3 regions of the Streptomyces sp. SYP-A7185 genome follow, and region 2 is predicted to be linked to each of the others. Evidence: riboswitches for the same ligand, from Rfam matches in the RefSeq annotation. Region 2 holds a riboswitch; each other region holds the start of a gene.
What was found. A riboswitch is a leader RNA that binds a small molecule or an ion and turns the genes downstream of it on or off. The one in region 2 is predicted to bind S-adenosylmethionine.

Region 1 (3,265 bases), 4.0 Mb from region 2:
TCACGTAGCCGACGTCGGCGGAGCGGCCGAGGAGCCGGAAGGGCGCGTCGGTGGGGGTCTCGTGGGCGAGGGCGCTGACCACGGGCCGGCCCTGCGGCGGGCGGGGCGTGATCGAGGGGCCCTTGACGCTGAAGTGCTTGCCCTCGAAGTCGATGTAGTGCAGCTTGTCGCGGTCGATGAAGCGGCCGGTGGCGACGTCGCGGATCTCCGCGTCGTCCTCCCAGCTGTCCCAGAGGCGGCGCACGGCTTCGGCGTAGTCGGAGGCCTCGTCGAAGAGGTCGTAGGTCAACTCCCGTACGTCCGGCCTGCCGAGGTCCTCGACGCCGTCCAGGGCGGGAAACGTGCGGCGCCCGAAGTGCGCGGCTTCGTTGCGGCGCGCCGACACCTGGACGCGCACGCCCGCGCGGCCCGTGCTCACGTAGTCGAGCGTGGCGATCGCCTTGGATATGTGGAAGGGCTCCGTGTGCGTGGTCACCACCGTCGGCACCAGGCCGATGTGGCTGGTCAGCGGGGCGACGCGGGAGGCGATGAGGACGGCGTCGAGCCGCCCGCGGACCTGGTCGGTGCGTCCGTCGGGTTCGGTGAAGTGCGAGGACTGGAGCCCGAGTCCGTCCTCGATCGTCACGAAGTCGAGCAGGCCGTGCTCGGCCTCGGTGACCAGGTCGGCCCAGTAGGGGGCGGTGAGCAACTCCGTGGGGCGGGAGACCGGTTCGCGCCAGGCGGCCGGGTGCCAGCCCGCGCCGTCGAGCGCGACGGCGAGGTGCAGCGCGGCGGTGGGAGCGGAGGAGGGCAGGGGGGATGAGGGCGAAGGTGATGACGACACGAAGGAGTGCCTTCCTGATCGACCGTACGAGAACACCGGCCCCTCGGCTGCGAGGGTGCGGCGGCGGGGTGACGGGTCAGGAACGACAGAGCGCGCCGGCGACGCGCTGGAGGTCGATGTGCGGCCGGGAGTACAGATGGACCTGGTGGCTCGGGGCGATCACCAGGACGCGCGGGGCAGGCACGGGCGGCACCAGGGGCACGTCCGTCACCTCCGCCCTTCCGGTCCGGCGGGCCACAGGCCTCGCCGGTCTCGCGCTTGCGGAACCCTGGTCGGGAACCGCCCGGTCCGCACCTGGAGCACCCCGCCGCGAGGGAGGGTTGCCGGTCAGCAAGCCAGGGCTTGACGCTGACGCTCGTAACCTGCTCGGACGTTACGTGAGGTCGTGGCCGCGCGCAATGCCCGTGGATCATGGCCGCGCTCACAGCTCCGCACGTCTCCCGCGGCCGGTCTCCGTCAGGGTCAACGGGCGGGCCGCGCCTTCTGTTCCGCTTGCGCGCACGGAGTTTCCCGGAGGCCTTCTTGACGGCGGGGGAGCAGCGGACCCAGACTTCCCGGGACGGTCACGATTGTCAGCGCCCGCCCGGCAGGGTCCCTGCCCGAGCGGGTCTTCGGCCCCGGCCCGCTGACAGGCAACCCTTCCTCCGCGACGGGGTGCCCCGGGTGACGACCGGGTCCCGCCGTGGCGGCGGGGCAAGCGCGGCCCGGGGTAGGACGGGCCTCGACGGCAGGGCTGGTGCACATGTCCAGGGCGGTCGGTGAGCGGAACAGCACCCGGCGACCTCCCCTGTCCATGCCCAGGCCCCGCCCGCGCGTCCTGACCAGGCGGCTGCACATCGATCTGCTGCGGGTGTGCAGCGCGTCGGTCCCAGCCGCCTGACGTCCACGCGACGCGGACGCTCCAGGTCCACGCGAGGCACAGGCGCCGCGTCCACGTGACGCGGGCGCCGCACGTCCACGTGACCGGGCTCGGGCGCGCCGCGTCCACGCGGAAACGACGCCCCTGACGCGGGGCGCCACCGGTGCGGGCCACTGCCGCCCTGCATCCCCCTCTCCCCCACCGTGCCACCGGCGCCCGGCGCCGGTGGCACCCCTTCCCCTGTCTGGAGAGTCATGCCCGAGGTCACGTCACACCGCCGCCACCACGCCTCCCTCACGGACTCCCACGCCTCGTGCGACGACGCGGGCTCGCCGCCCGGCTGTCCCCCGGCGATCCGCAGCCGGATCGGCGCCGACCTGGCCGGTGGCTTCTATCCCGCGCCCCACCGCTATCACCTGTATCTGTCGGCCGGATGTCCGCGCTCCCTGCGGGTCGCGATCACGCTCGATCTGCTCGGGCTCCGGGACGCGGTCACCACGACGCTCCTGTCGCCGGACACCGCCTCGGCGACGCTGGAGGGCCTGCACGGCTACTACGAGGCCACCGAGCACCACTTCGACGGGCCGCTGACCGTCCCCGCCCTGTGCGACCGGTGGAGCGGGCACGTCGTCAGCAATCACACGCCCGACATCGTGCGCGACCTGGCCTGCCGTCTCGCCGCCCACGGCGAGGGCCTGCCGCTCCAGCTGCGCCCGTCGTCCCTCGCGGCCCGGATCGACGCCTGGCACGACCAGCTCGCGGCGCCCCTGACCCCCGCGACGCTGGAGCACCTCAACCGCCGCCTGGCCTTTCGCGCCTACCTCGTGGGCGATGAACTCACCGCGGCGGACGTGGACTTGTGGGCCCGCCTCGTCCACGAGCCGCCGGGCACCACGGCCGCCCACCCCGACGTGCGGGCCTACGTACGGCGCCTGCACGACCACCCGTCCTTCCGCGCCAACCATCCCCGCATCGGCGAGGCGGACCACCGGGCGGCGTCCTGACGGCGGCACGGGATCGGGGGCGGCCGCGGCGAGGCGCCGCGACCGCCCCCGTGGGCTCAGGTCACCAGATCCTGACGCGCTCCGCCGGGTCCAGCCACAGCCCGTCGCCCTCCGTCGTCCCGAACGCCTCGTGGAACTCGTCGAGGTTGCGGACGATGTTCGCGCGGAACTCCGGCGGCGAGTGCGGGTCGATGGTGAGGTACTGCTGCTCCTGCTCCTTGCGGCGCTTGGTGCGCCAGCAGTACGCCCAGTTCATGAAGAGCCGCTGGGAGCCGGTCGTGCCCTCGCTCTCCGGCATCGGGGCCCCGTCGAGCGCGATCTTGTACGCCGTGTGCCCGATGGTCAGGCCGCCCAGGTCGCCGATGTTCTCGCCCACCGTCAGCGATCCGTTGACGAACTCGCCGGGCAGATTGCGGGGCGAGAACGCGTCGTACTGCTTGACCAGCGCCTTCGACTTCGCCTCGAACGCGGTCTTGTCGGCCGCGGTCCACCAGTCGTTGAGGTTGCCCGCGCCGTCGTACTGCGCGCCCTGGTCGTCGAAGCCGTGGCCGATCTCGTGGCCGATGACCGAGCCGATGC
Region 2 (3,265 bases):
GTCGTCGTCGTTCACGTAGACGTTCACGAAGCGCCGCAGCTTGCCCTGGTCGTCCAGGACACGGGCCGCGATACCGGCGTGCTTGGCCTCCAGGTCGGCGATGACCTCGGAGAGGGTCGCCCCCTCGGCGGCGACCTCGGACTGCCCGCCGGTGTAGGTGCGCAGGATGGTGGGGATTCGGACGTTGACGCTCATGGGGTTCACCTCTTGATGCGGGGAGGAAGCGCCCCTGCAAGGGGCGCGGGGAACTGCGCGACCAGCCACAACGGCCCGCAGGCAGCGAACAAGGTCAGTCGGCGAGCCCGGCGGCGCGGAACGCCTCAAGGCTGGGCCGAATGGTCGCGGTGGCCTGCGAAGTCTCAGCGACGGCGTCAAGCGTCTTGAGGCCGTCACCCGTGTTCAACACAACCGTGGTGAGCGTGGGGTCGATGAGCCCCGCCTCGATCAGCTTCTTCGTGACGCCGACCGTCACACCGCCGGCGGTCTCCGCGAAGATCCCCTCGGTCCGGGCGAGCAGCTTGATCGCGTCGACGACCTGCTCGTCGTTCACGTCCTCCACCGCACCGCCGGTGCGCCGCGCGATGTCGAGCACGTACGGCCCGTCGGCGGGGTTGCCGATGGCGAGCGACTTGGCGATGGTGTTCGGCTTCTGGGGACGCACGACGTCGTGTCCGGCCTTGAAGGCGGCGGACACCGGCGAGCAGCCCTCGGCCTGCGCACCGAAGATCTTGTAGGGCTTGTCCTCGACCAGACCGAGCTGGATGAGCTCCTTGAGGCCCTTGTCGATCTTCGTGAGCTGGGACCCCGACGCGATCGGGATGACCAGCTGGTCGGGAAGGACCCACCCCAGCTGCTCGCAGATCTCGTACGCGAGGGTCTTGGAGCCCTCGCCGTAGTACGGCCGCAGGTTCACGTTCACGAAGCCCCAGCCCTCGCCCAGCGGGTCGCCGATGAGCTCGGAGCAGAAGCGGTTCACGTCGTCGTAGTTGCCCTCGATGCCGACGAGCTCGCCGCCGTAGACCGCGGCCATGACGACCTTGCCCTGCTCCAGGTCGTGCGGGATGAACACGCAGGAGCGGAAGCCGGCGCGGGCCGCGGCGGCACCGACGGCGCCCGCGAGGTTGCCGGTGGAGGAGCAGGAGAGGGTGGTGAAGCCGAACGCGCGCGCCGCCTCGATGGCCTGCGCGACGACACGGTCCTTGAAGGAGTGCGTCGGGTTTCCGGAGTCGTCCTTGACGAACAGCTTGCCCTGGTCGACGCCGAGCTCGCGCGCGAGGTTGTCGGCCTTGACGAGCTTGGTCCAACCGGGGTTGATGTTGGGCTTGTCCGCGACGTCCGCCGGGACGGGCAGCAGGGGCGCGTAGCGCCAGATGTTGTCGGGGCCGGACTCGATCTGCTTCCGGAGCGCCTCGGGGTCACCGGTCGGCAGGTCGTACGCCACTTCGAGCGGGCCGAAACAGGCCTGGCAGGCGAAGATCGGGCCGAGGGCGTAGAGCTCGCCGCACTCGCGGCAAGAGAGGCCCGACGCGGGGCCGAGGTCCACGGAACCCGTGGTGGAGGGGGTGGTGTCGTTCGATGCGACGGTCTGCGCAGCCATGGAGGCGAGGCCCTTTCTCCTCATCTTCCTCGCGACGCATCTCGCCGCGAGACGGAATTGGCACCTTCCCCACCGAGACCTCGCGTGCGCGGTCGGCGGGATGGTTGCCGGGGCTTCAACGGGCCGTATCCCTCTGCCCCTCTGGATGAGCGGTATGGCGCCGGGCTTCGGGGCCCGGGGCATTTGTGACGCGCCGACCCCCGACATGCGATGGTCATCCGCGTTGTTCAAGACTGTAACCGACGGCCTGGACCCTTGAGATAGTCGTCCGCACCGCGAGATGGATCACATGTAGGCCACACACAGGAGGAGCCACCCGTGCTGGAAGAGGCCGAGCGCTGGCTGACCAGGCGTTCCTGGTCCGTTGCCGACCGTCCGCTCAGCGCACTCCTCGACGCCAAACGGGCGTCGGGAGCCTCGGTGAGCGTCGTCCTGCCCGCGCTCGACGAGGAGGGGACGGTCGGTGAGATCGTCGCGGAGATCCGCCGCGCGCTCATCGAGAAGGCGCCTCTGGTCGACGAGCTCGTGGTGGTCGACTCCGGCTCGCGGGACCGCACGGCCGAGGTCGCCCGGGAGGCGGGCGCGCGGGTCGTGCACCGCGACGCGATCCTGCCGCGCATCCCGGCCGTGCCCGGCAAGGGCGAGGTCCTGTGGCGCTCGCTCCTGGTGACCGGCGGCGACATCGTGGCGTTCGTCGACGCGGACCTGAAGGAGTTCTCGGCGGACTTCGTCACCGGGATCGTGGGCCCCCTCCTGACCGAGCCGGACGTGGACTTCGTGAAGGCGATGTACGACCGCCCGCTGGCCGGTACGGCGGGGCAGGGCGGCCGGGTCACCGAGCTGATGGCGCGCCCGCTGCTCAACATGCACTGGCCCCAGCTGGCCGGGTTCGTCCAGCCGCTGGGCGGGGAGTACGCGGCGCGCAGGTCCCTCCTGGAGCGGCTGCCGTTCCCCGTCGGGTACGGGGTGGAGCTGGGCCTGCTGGTGGACGCGCTGCACACCGTGGGCCTGGACGCGCTCGCGCAGGTCGACGTGGGCGTGCGCAAGCACCGGCACCAGGACGGGCAGGCCCTGGGCAGGATGGCGGCGGCGATCTACCGGACCGCGCAGCTGCGGCTCGCGCGCGGCCATCTCGTACGCCCCGAGCTGACCCAGTTCGAACGGGGCGAGCACGGGTTCGAACCGCGGACCCATTCGGTGGACACGGAGGAGCGTCCGCCGATGGGCGGGATCGCGGAGTACACGGCTCGCCGCGTGGCGTAACCACCCCGAACCGTGCATTTTGTCTACATTCCCCACTTATGTGGGTCAGACAGGTAATGGGAAGCGCGCGACGCGTCGGTGCCGTGGCCACGGCGACGGCCACCCTCGCGGCAGGGGCGCTCGGCGCGGCCACCGCGCCCGCCGCCGCGGACGTGGTCGAGCCCTTCGCCAAGCGCTACGACGAATCGCTGTACGGCGACTTCAAGACCATCGGCAACACGGTCATGGGCTGCCCGACGACGCCCGCGAGCATGGCGGCGCGCTGCGCCACCGCCGCGGACGGCGAGGGCAAGGACAACAACAACACCTTTGTCATGCAGCGGATCAACGCCGCGGGCATGGACGACCGGTACGGGTCGAGCACCGGCCAGGTCGCGATCCCGCCCGGCGCGAAGGTCGCCTACG
Region 3 (3,265 bases), 1.5 Mb from region 2:
CAACGTGATCGAGGTGCCGGGGCAGACCGTCGACATCGTCGGCACCGGCGGCGACGGCGCCAAGACCGTCAACATCTCCACGATGTCCGCGATCGTGGCCGCGGGCGCGGGCGCGAAGGTCGTCAAGCACGGCAACCGCGCGGCCTCCAGCGCCTCGGGCGCCTCCGACGTCCTGGAGAAGCTCGGGGTGAACCTGGAGCTGCCGCTGGACCGGGTCGTCGAGGTGGCCGAGGAAGCCGGGATCACCTTCTGCTTCGCCGTGAAGTTCCACCCCGCGCTGCGGCACGCGGGCGGGGCGCGCAGCCAGCTGGGCATCCGGACCGTGTTCAACGCGCTGGGTCCGCTCACCAACCCGGCCAAGGTGCGGGCCCAGGCGGTCGGCGTCGCCGACCCGCGGATGGCGCCGATCGTGGCCGGGGTCTTCGCCGAGCGCGGGAACTCCTCCCTCGTCTTCCGCGGCGACGACGGCCTGGACGAGCTGACGACCACGGCGACCTCCCGGGTCTGGGTCGTGCGCGACGGAGCCGTGCGCGAGGAGGCCTTCGACCCGCGGGACGTCGGCATCGACCTCGTTCCCGTGGAGGCCCTGCGCGGGGCCGACGCCTCGTACAACGCCGAGGTCGCGCGGCGGCTCCTGGACGGCGAGAAGGGCCCGGTGCGGGACGCCGTGCTGCTCAACACGGCGGCGGCCCTGGTGGCGCTCTCGCCGGGCGAGGGGACCCTCGTGGAGCAGATCGGCGCCGGTATCGGGCGGGCCGCGCAGGCCATCGACTCCGGGGCCGCGAAGAAGGCCCTTGAGCTGTGGGTGGCGGCCAGCAACCGCTGAATGTGGCGCACACCGCAGTCCGGATGCCGGACTGCGGTGGGCACCGGGAAGATCGTGTGGCAAGATGCTGCGCAGGTCATGAGTGACAGCGATTAGGCCCCGGCTCGCTGTCCGGCAACCCTCCGTCCGTGGCGGGGTGCCCCGGGTGAAGACCAGGCCGTGGACAGCAAGGTCCGTGGCAAGCGCGGACCCCTGCGAACCCTGGGGTCCTGGTCCTCAAGGGAGCAGTCTCGTGAGCAAGCGAATGCGATAGGGCTTCCGGCCCCCTTTCCGCACCCCCTTTTCTCTTCGTCACTGCAACGCCCTTCGTGCGCCCTTGCAGTGAACTCGCCTGCCTTCCCACGGGAGTTCGCCATGTCCGTCACCACCGCCGCCGCCGACCAGACCCTCTGTGCAACCCCGCTGCCCGTCCTCGGCCGTGACGTCACCGTGCCGCTCGTCACCGGCGGCGAGGTGACCTACGCGGCGCTCGACTACGCGGCGAGCGCCCCCGCCCTCCAGCGCGTGTGGGACGACGTGGCCGCGTACGCGCCGTACTACGGCAGCGTGCACCGCGGTGCCGGATACCTCTCGCAGCTCTCCACGGACCTCTTCGAGAACAGCCGGGTCACCGTCGCGGAGTTCCTCGGCTGCCGCGAGGACGACCAGGTCGTCTTCACCCGCTCGACCACCGACTCGCTGAACCTGCTGGCCGCCGCGCTGCCCGCCGACTGCCAGGTCTTCGTCTTCGAGACCGAGCACCACGCCTCGCTGCTGCCCTGGCGCGACGCCCGCGTGACCTACCTCAACGCCCCGCGCACCCCCGAGCAGGCCGTCGCCACCCTGGAGCGCGCCCTCGCCGACCGCGACCCCTACGGCCCGGCCCTGGTCTGCGTGACCGGCGCGTCGAACGTCACCGGCGAGCTGTGGCCGGTCAGGGAGCTCGCCGCCGCCGCCCACGCGCACGGCGCCCGCATCGTCCTGGACGCCGCGCAGCTCGCGCCGCACCACCCGGTCTCCATCAGCGAGCTGGACGTCGACTGGGTCGCCTTCTCCGGCCACAAGCTGTACGCGCCCTTCGGCTCGGGCGTCCTCGCGGGCCGCTCCGACTGGCTGAAGGAGGCCGAGCCGTACCTCGCGGGCGGCGGCGCCTCGCGCAAGGTGGCGCGGCGCCCCAAGGAAGCAGGCGGCGGCGTGGACGTCGAGTGGCACGACACCGCCGCGCGGCACGAGGCCGGCTCGCCGAACGTCATCGGCGTGTACTCCATCGCCTCCGCCTGCAAGGCGCTGACCGAGGCGGGCTTCGACTCGCTGGTGGCGCGTGAGCGCGAACTCATCGCGAAGGTCCGCGAGGGCCTCGCGGAGGTGCCCGCCGTGAAGGTGCTCTCGCTCTTCGGCGACGACGCGCCGCGCGTCGGCGTCATCTCCTTCGTCGTGGAGGGCTGGAACAGCTCGCACTTCGCCGCCGCGCTCTCCGCCGAGTACGGCATCGGCGTACGCGACGGCCTGTTCTGCGCCCACCCGCTGGTGCGCACCCTGCTCGGCAGCGACCCGCAGACCCAGGGCGAGTGCGGCGCCCCCGAGGCCGCGCCCGGCGAGAAGTCGCTGAACGCGATCCGCGTCAGCTTCGGCGCCGGCACCCCCGACGAGCACGTGGAGCGCTTCGTGCGCGCCGTCAAGGAGCTCGTGGCGGACGGCGCGCGCTGGAACTACCGCACCGAGGACGGGCGTTGCGTGCCGGACACCACCGCCTGAACCCGGGGCCGCCCCGGCAGGCGTGACCCCAGGACGATCATCCGCAGAGCGCGCTCGGTCGCGTCGGTGAGGAACTCGCCGCCCCGCCCGAGCGCCTCGGTGAGCGAGACCGGCGCGGGCAGGATCGCGCTGTAGGCGTCCACACCGATGGCCCGTACGTGGTGGGCGCCCTGGCCGATCGTGCCCGCGAGGACCAGGACCGGGCGGCCGGACCGCTTGGCGCGCCGGGCCACTTCGGCGGGGACCTTGCCGCGCGGGGTCTGGTGGTCCAGGGCGCCCTCGGCGGTGACGACGAGATCGGCGCGGGCCAGCCGCGCGTCCAGGTCCAGATGGCCGAGCAGGACGTCGAAGCGGGGCAGCAGCTGGGCGCCGAGCGCCGCGAGACCGGCTCCCAGGCCGCCGGACGCGCCCGTTCCGGGGCCGAGGGCCAGGTCCGAGGGGGCGCGCAGGTCGCGGGTCAGGACGTGCGCCCAGTGCTCCAGGGCCGCCGCGAGCTGCTCGACCTGTGCGGGAGTTGCGCCCTTCTGGGGGCCGAAGACGCGGGCGACGCCGCGCTCGCCGGTCAGGACGTTGAAGGGGTTGCAGGCGACCCGGATCTCGGTGTCCTTCAGGCGCGGGTCGAGGCCCGAGGGGTCGATGCGGCTCAGGCGGGTCAACTCCCTTCCTCCTTGCGGCAGTTCCCAGCCGTCGGCGTCCAGGAGCCGG

Region 1: another riboswitch for S-adenosylmethionine. It lies ahead of QBL25_RS37505 (cell envelope biogenesis protein OmpA); the one in region 2 lies ahead of thrC (threonine synthase).
Region 3: another riboswitch for S-adenosylmethionine. It lies ahead of QBL25_RS13500 (aminotransferase class V-fold PLP-dependent enzyme); the one in region 2 lies ahead of thrC (threonine synthase).

What each region holds. Positions count from the first base shown of each region.
Region 1 is NZ_CP122310.1:8,561,285-8,564,549, reverse strand. Features, by position in the region: gene QBL25_RS37515 (LLM class flavin-dependent oxidoreductase) at 1-823, opposite strand, end outside; gene QBL25_RS37510 (putative leader peptide) at 900-1,034, opposite strand; SAM riboswitch class IV at 1,073-1,186, opposite strand; SAM riboswitch class IV at 1,385-1,529, shown strand; gene QBL25_RS37505 (cell envelope biogenesis protein OmpA) at 1,937-2,686, shown strand; gene QBL25_RS37500 (M13 family metallopeptidase) at 2,748-3,265, opposite strand, start outside.
Region 2 is NZ_CP122310.1:4,551,745-4,555,009, forward strand. Features, by position in the region: gene QBL25_RS19810 (MoaD/ThiS family protein) at 1-195, opposite strand, end outside; gene thrC (threonine synthase) at 290-1,597, opposite strand; SAM riboswitch class I at 1,615-1,749, opposite strand; gene QBL25_RS19820 (glucosyl-3-phosphoglycerate synthase) at 1,916-2,860, shown strand; gene QBL25_RS19825 (hypothetical protein) at 2,944-3,265, shown strand, end outside.
Region 3 is NZ_CP122310.1:3,061,961-3,065,225, reverse strand. Features, by position in the region: gene trpD (anthranilate phosphoribosyltransferase) at 1-826, shown strand, start outside; SAM riboswitch class IV at 901-1,017, shown strand; gene QBL25_RS13500 (aminotransferase class V-fold PLP-dependent enzyme) at 1,181-2,560, shown strand; gene QBL25_RS13495 (glycerate kinase) at 2,515-3,265, opposite strand, start outside.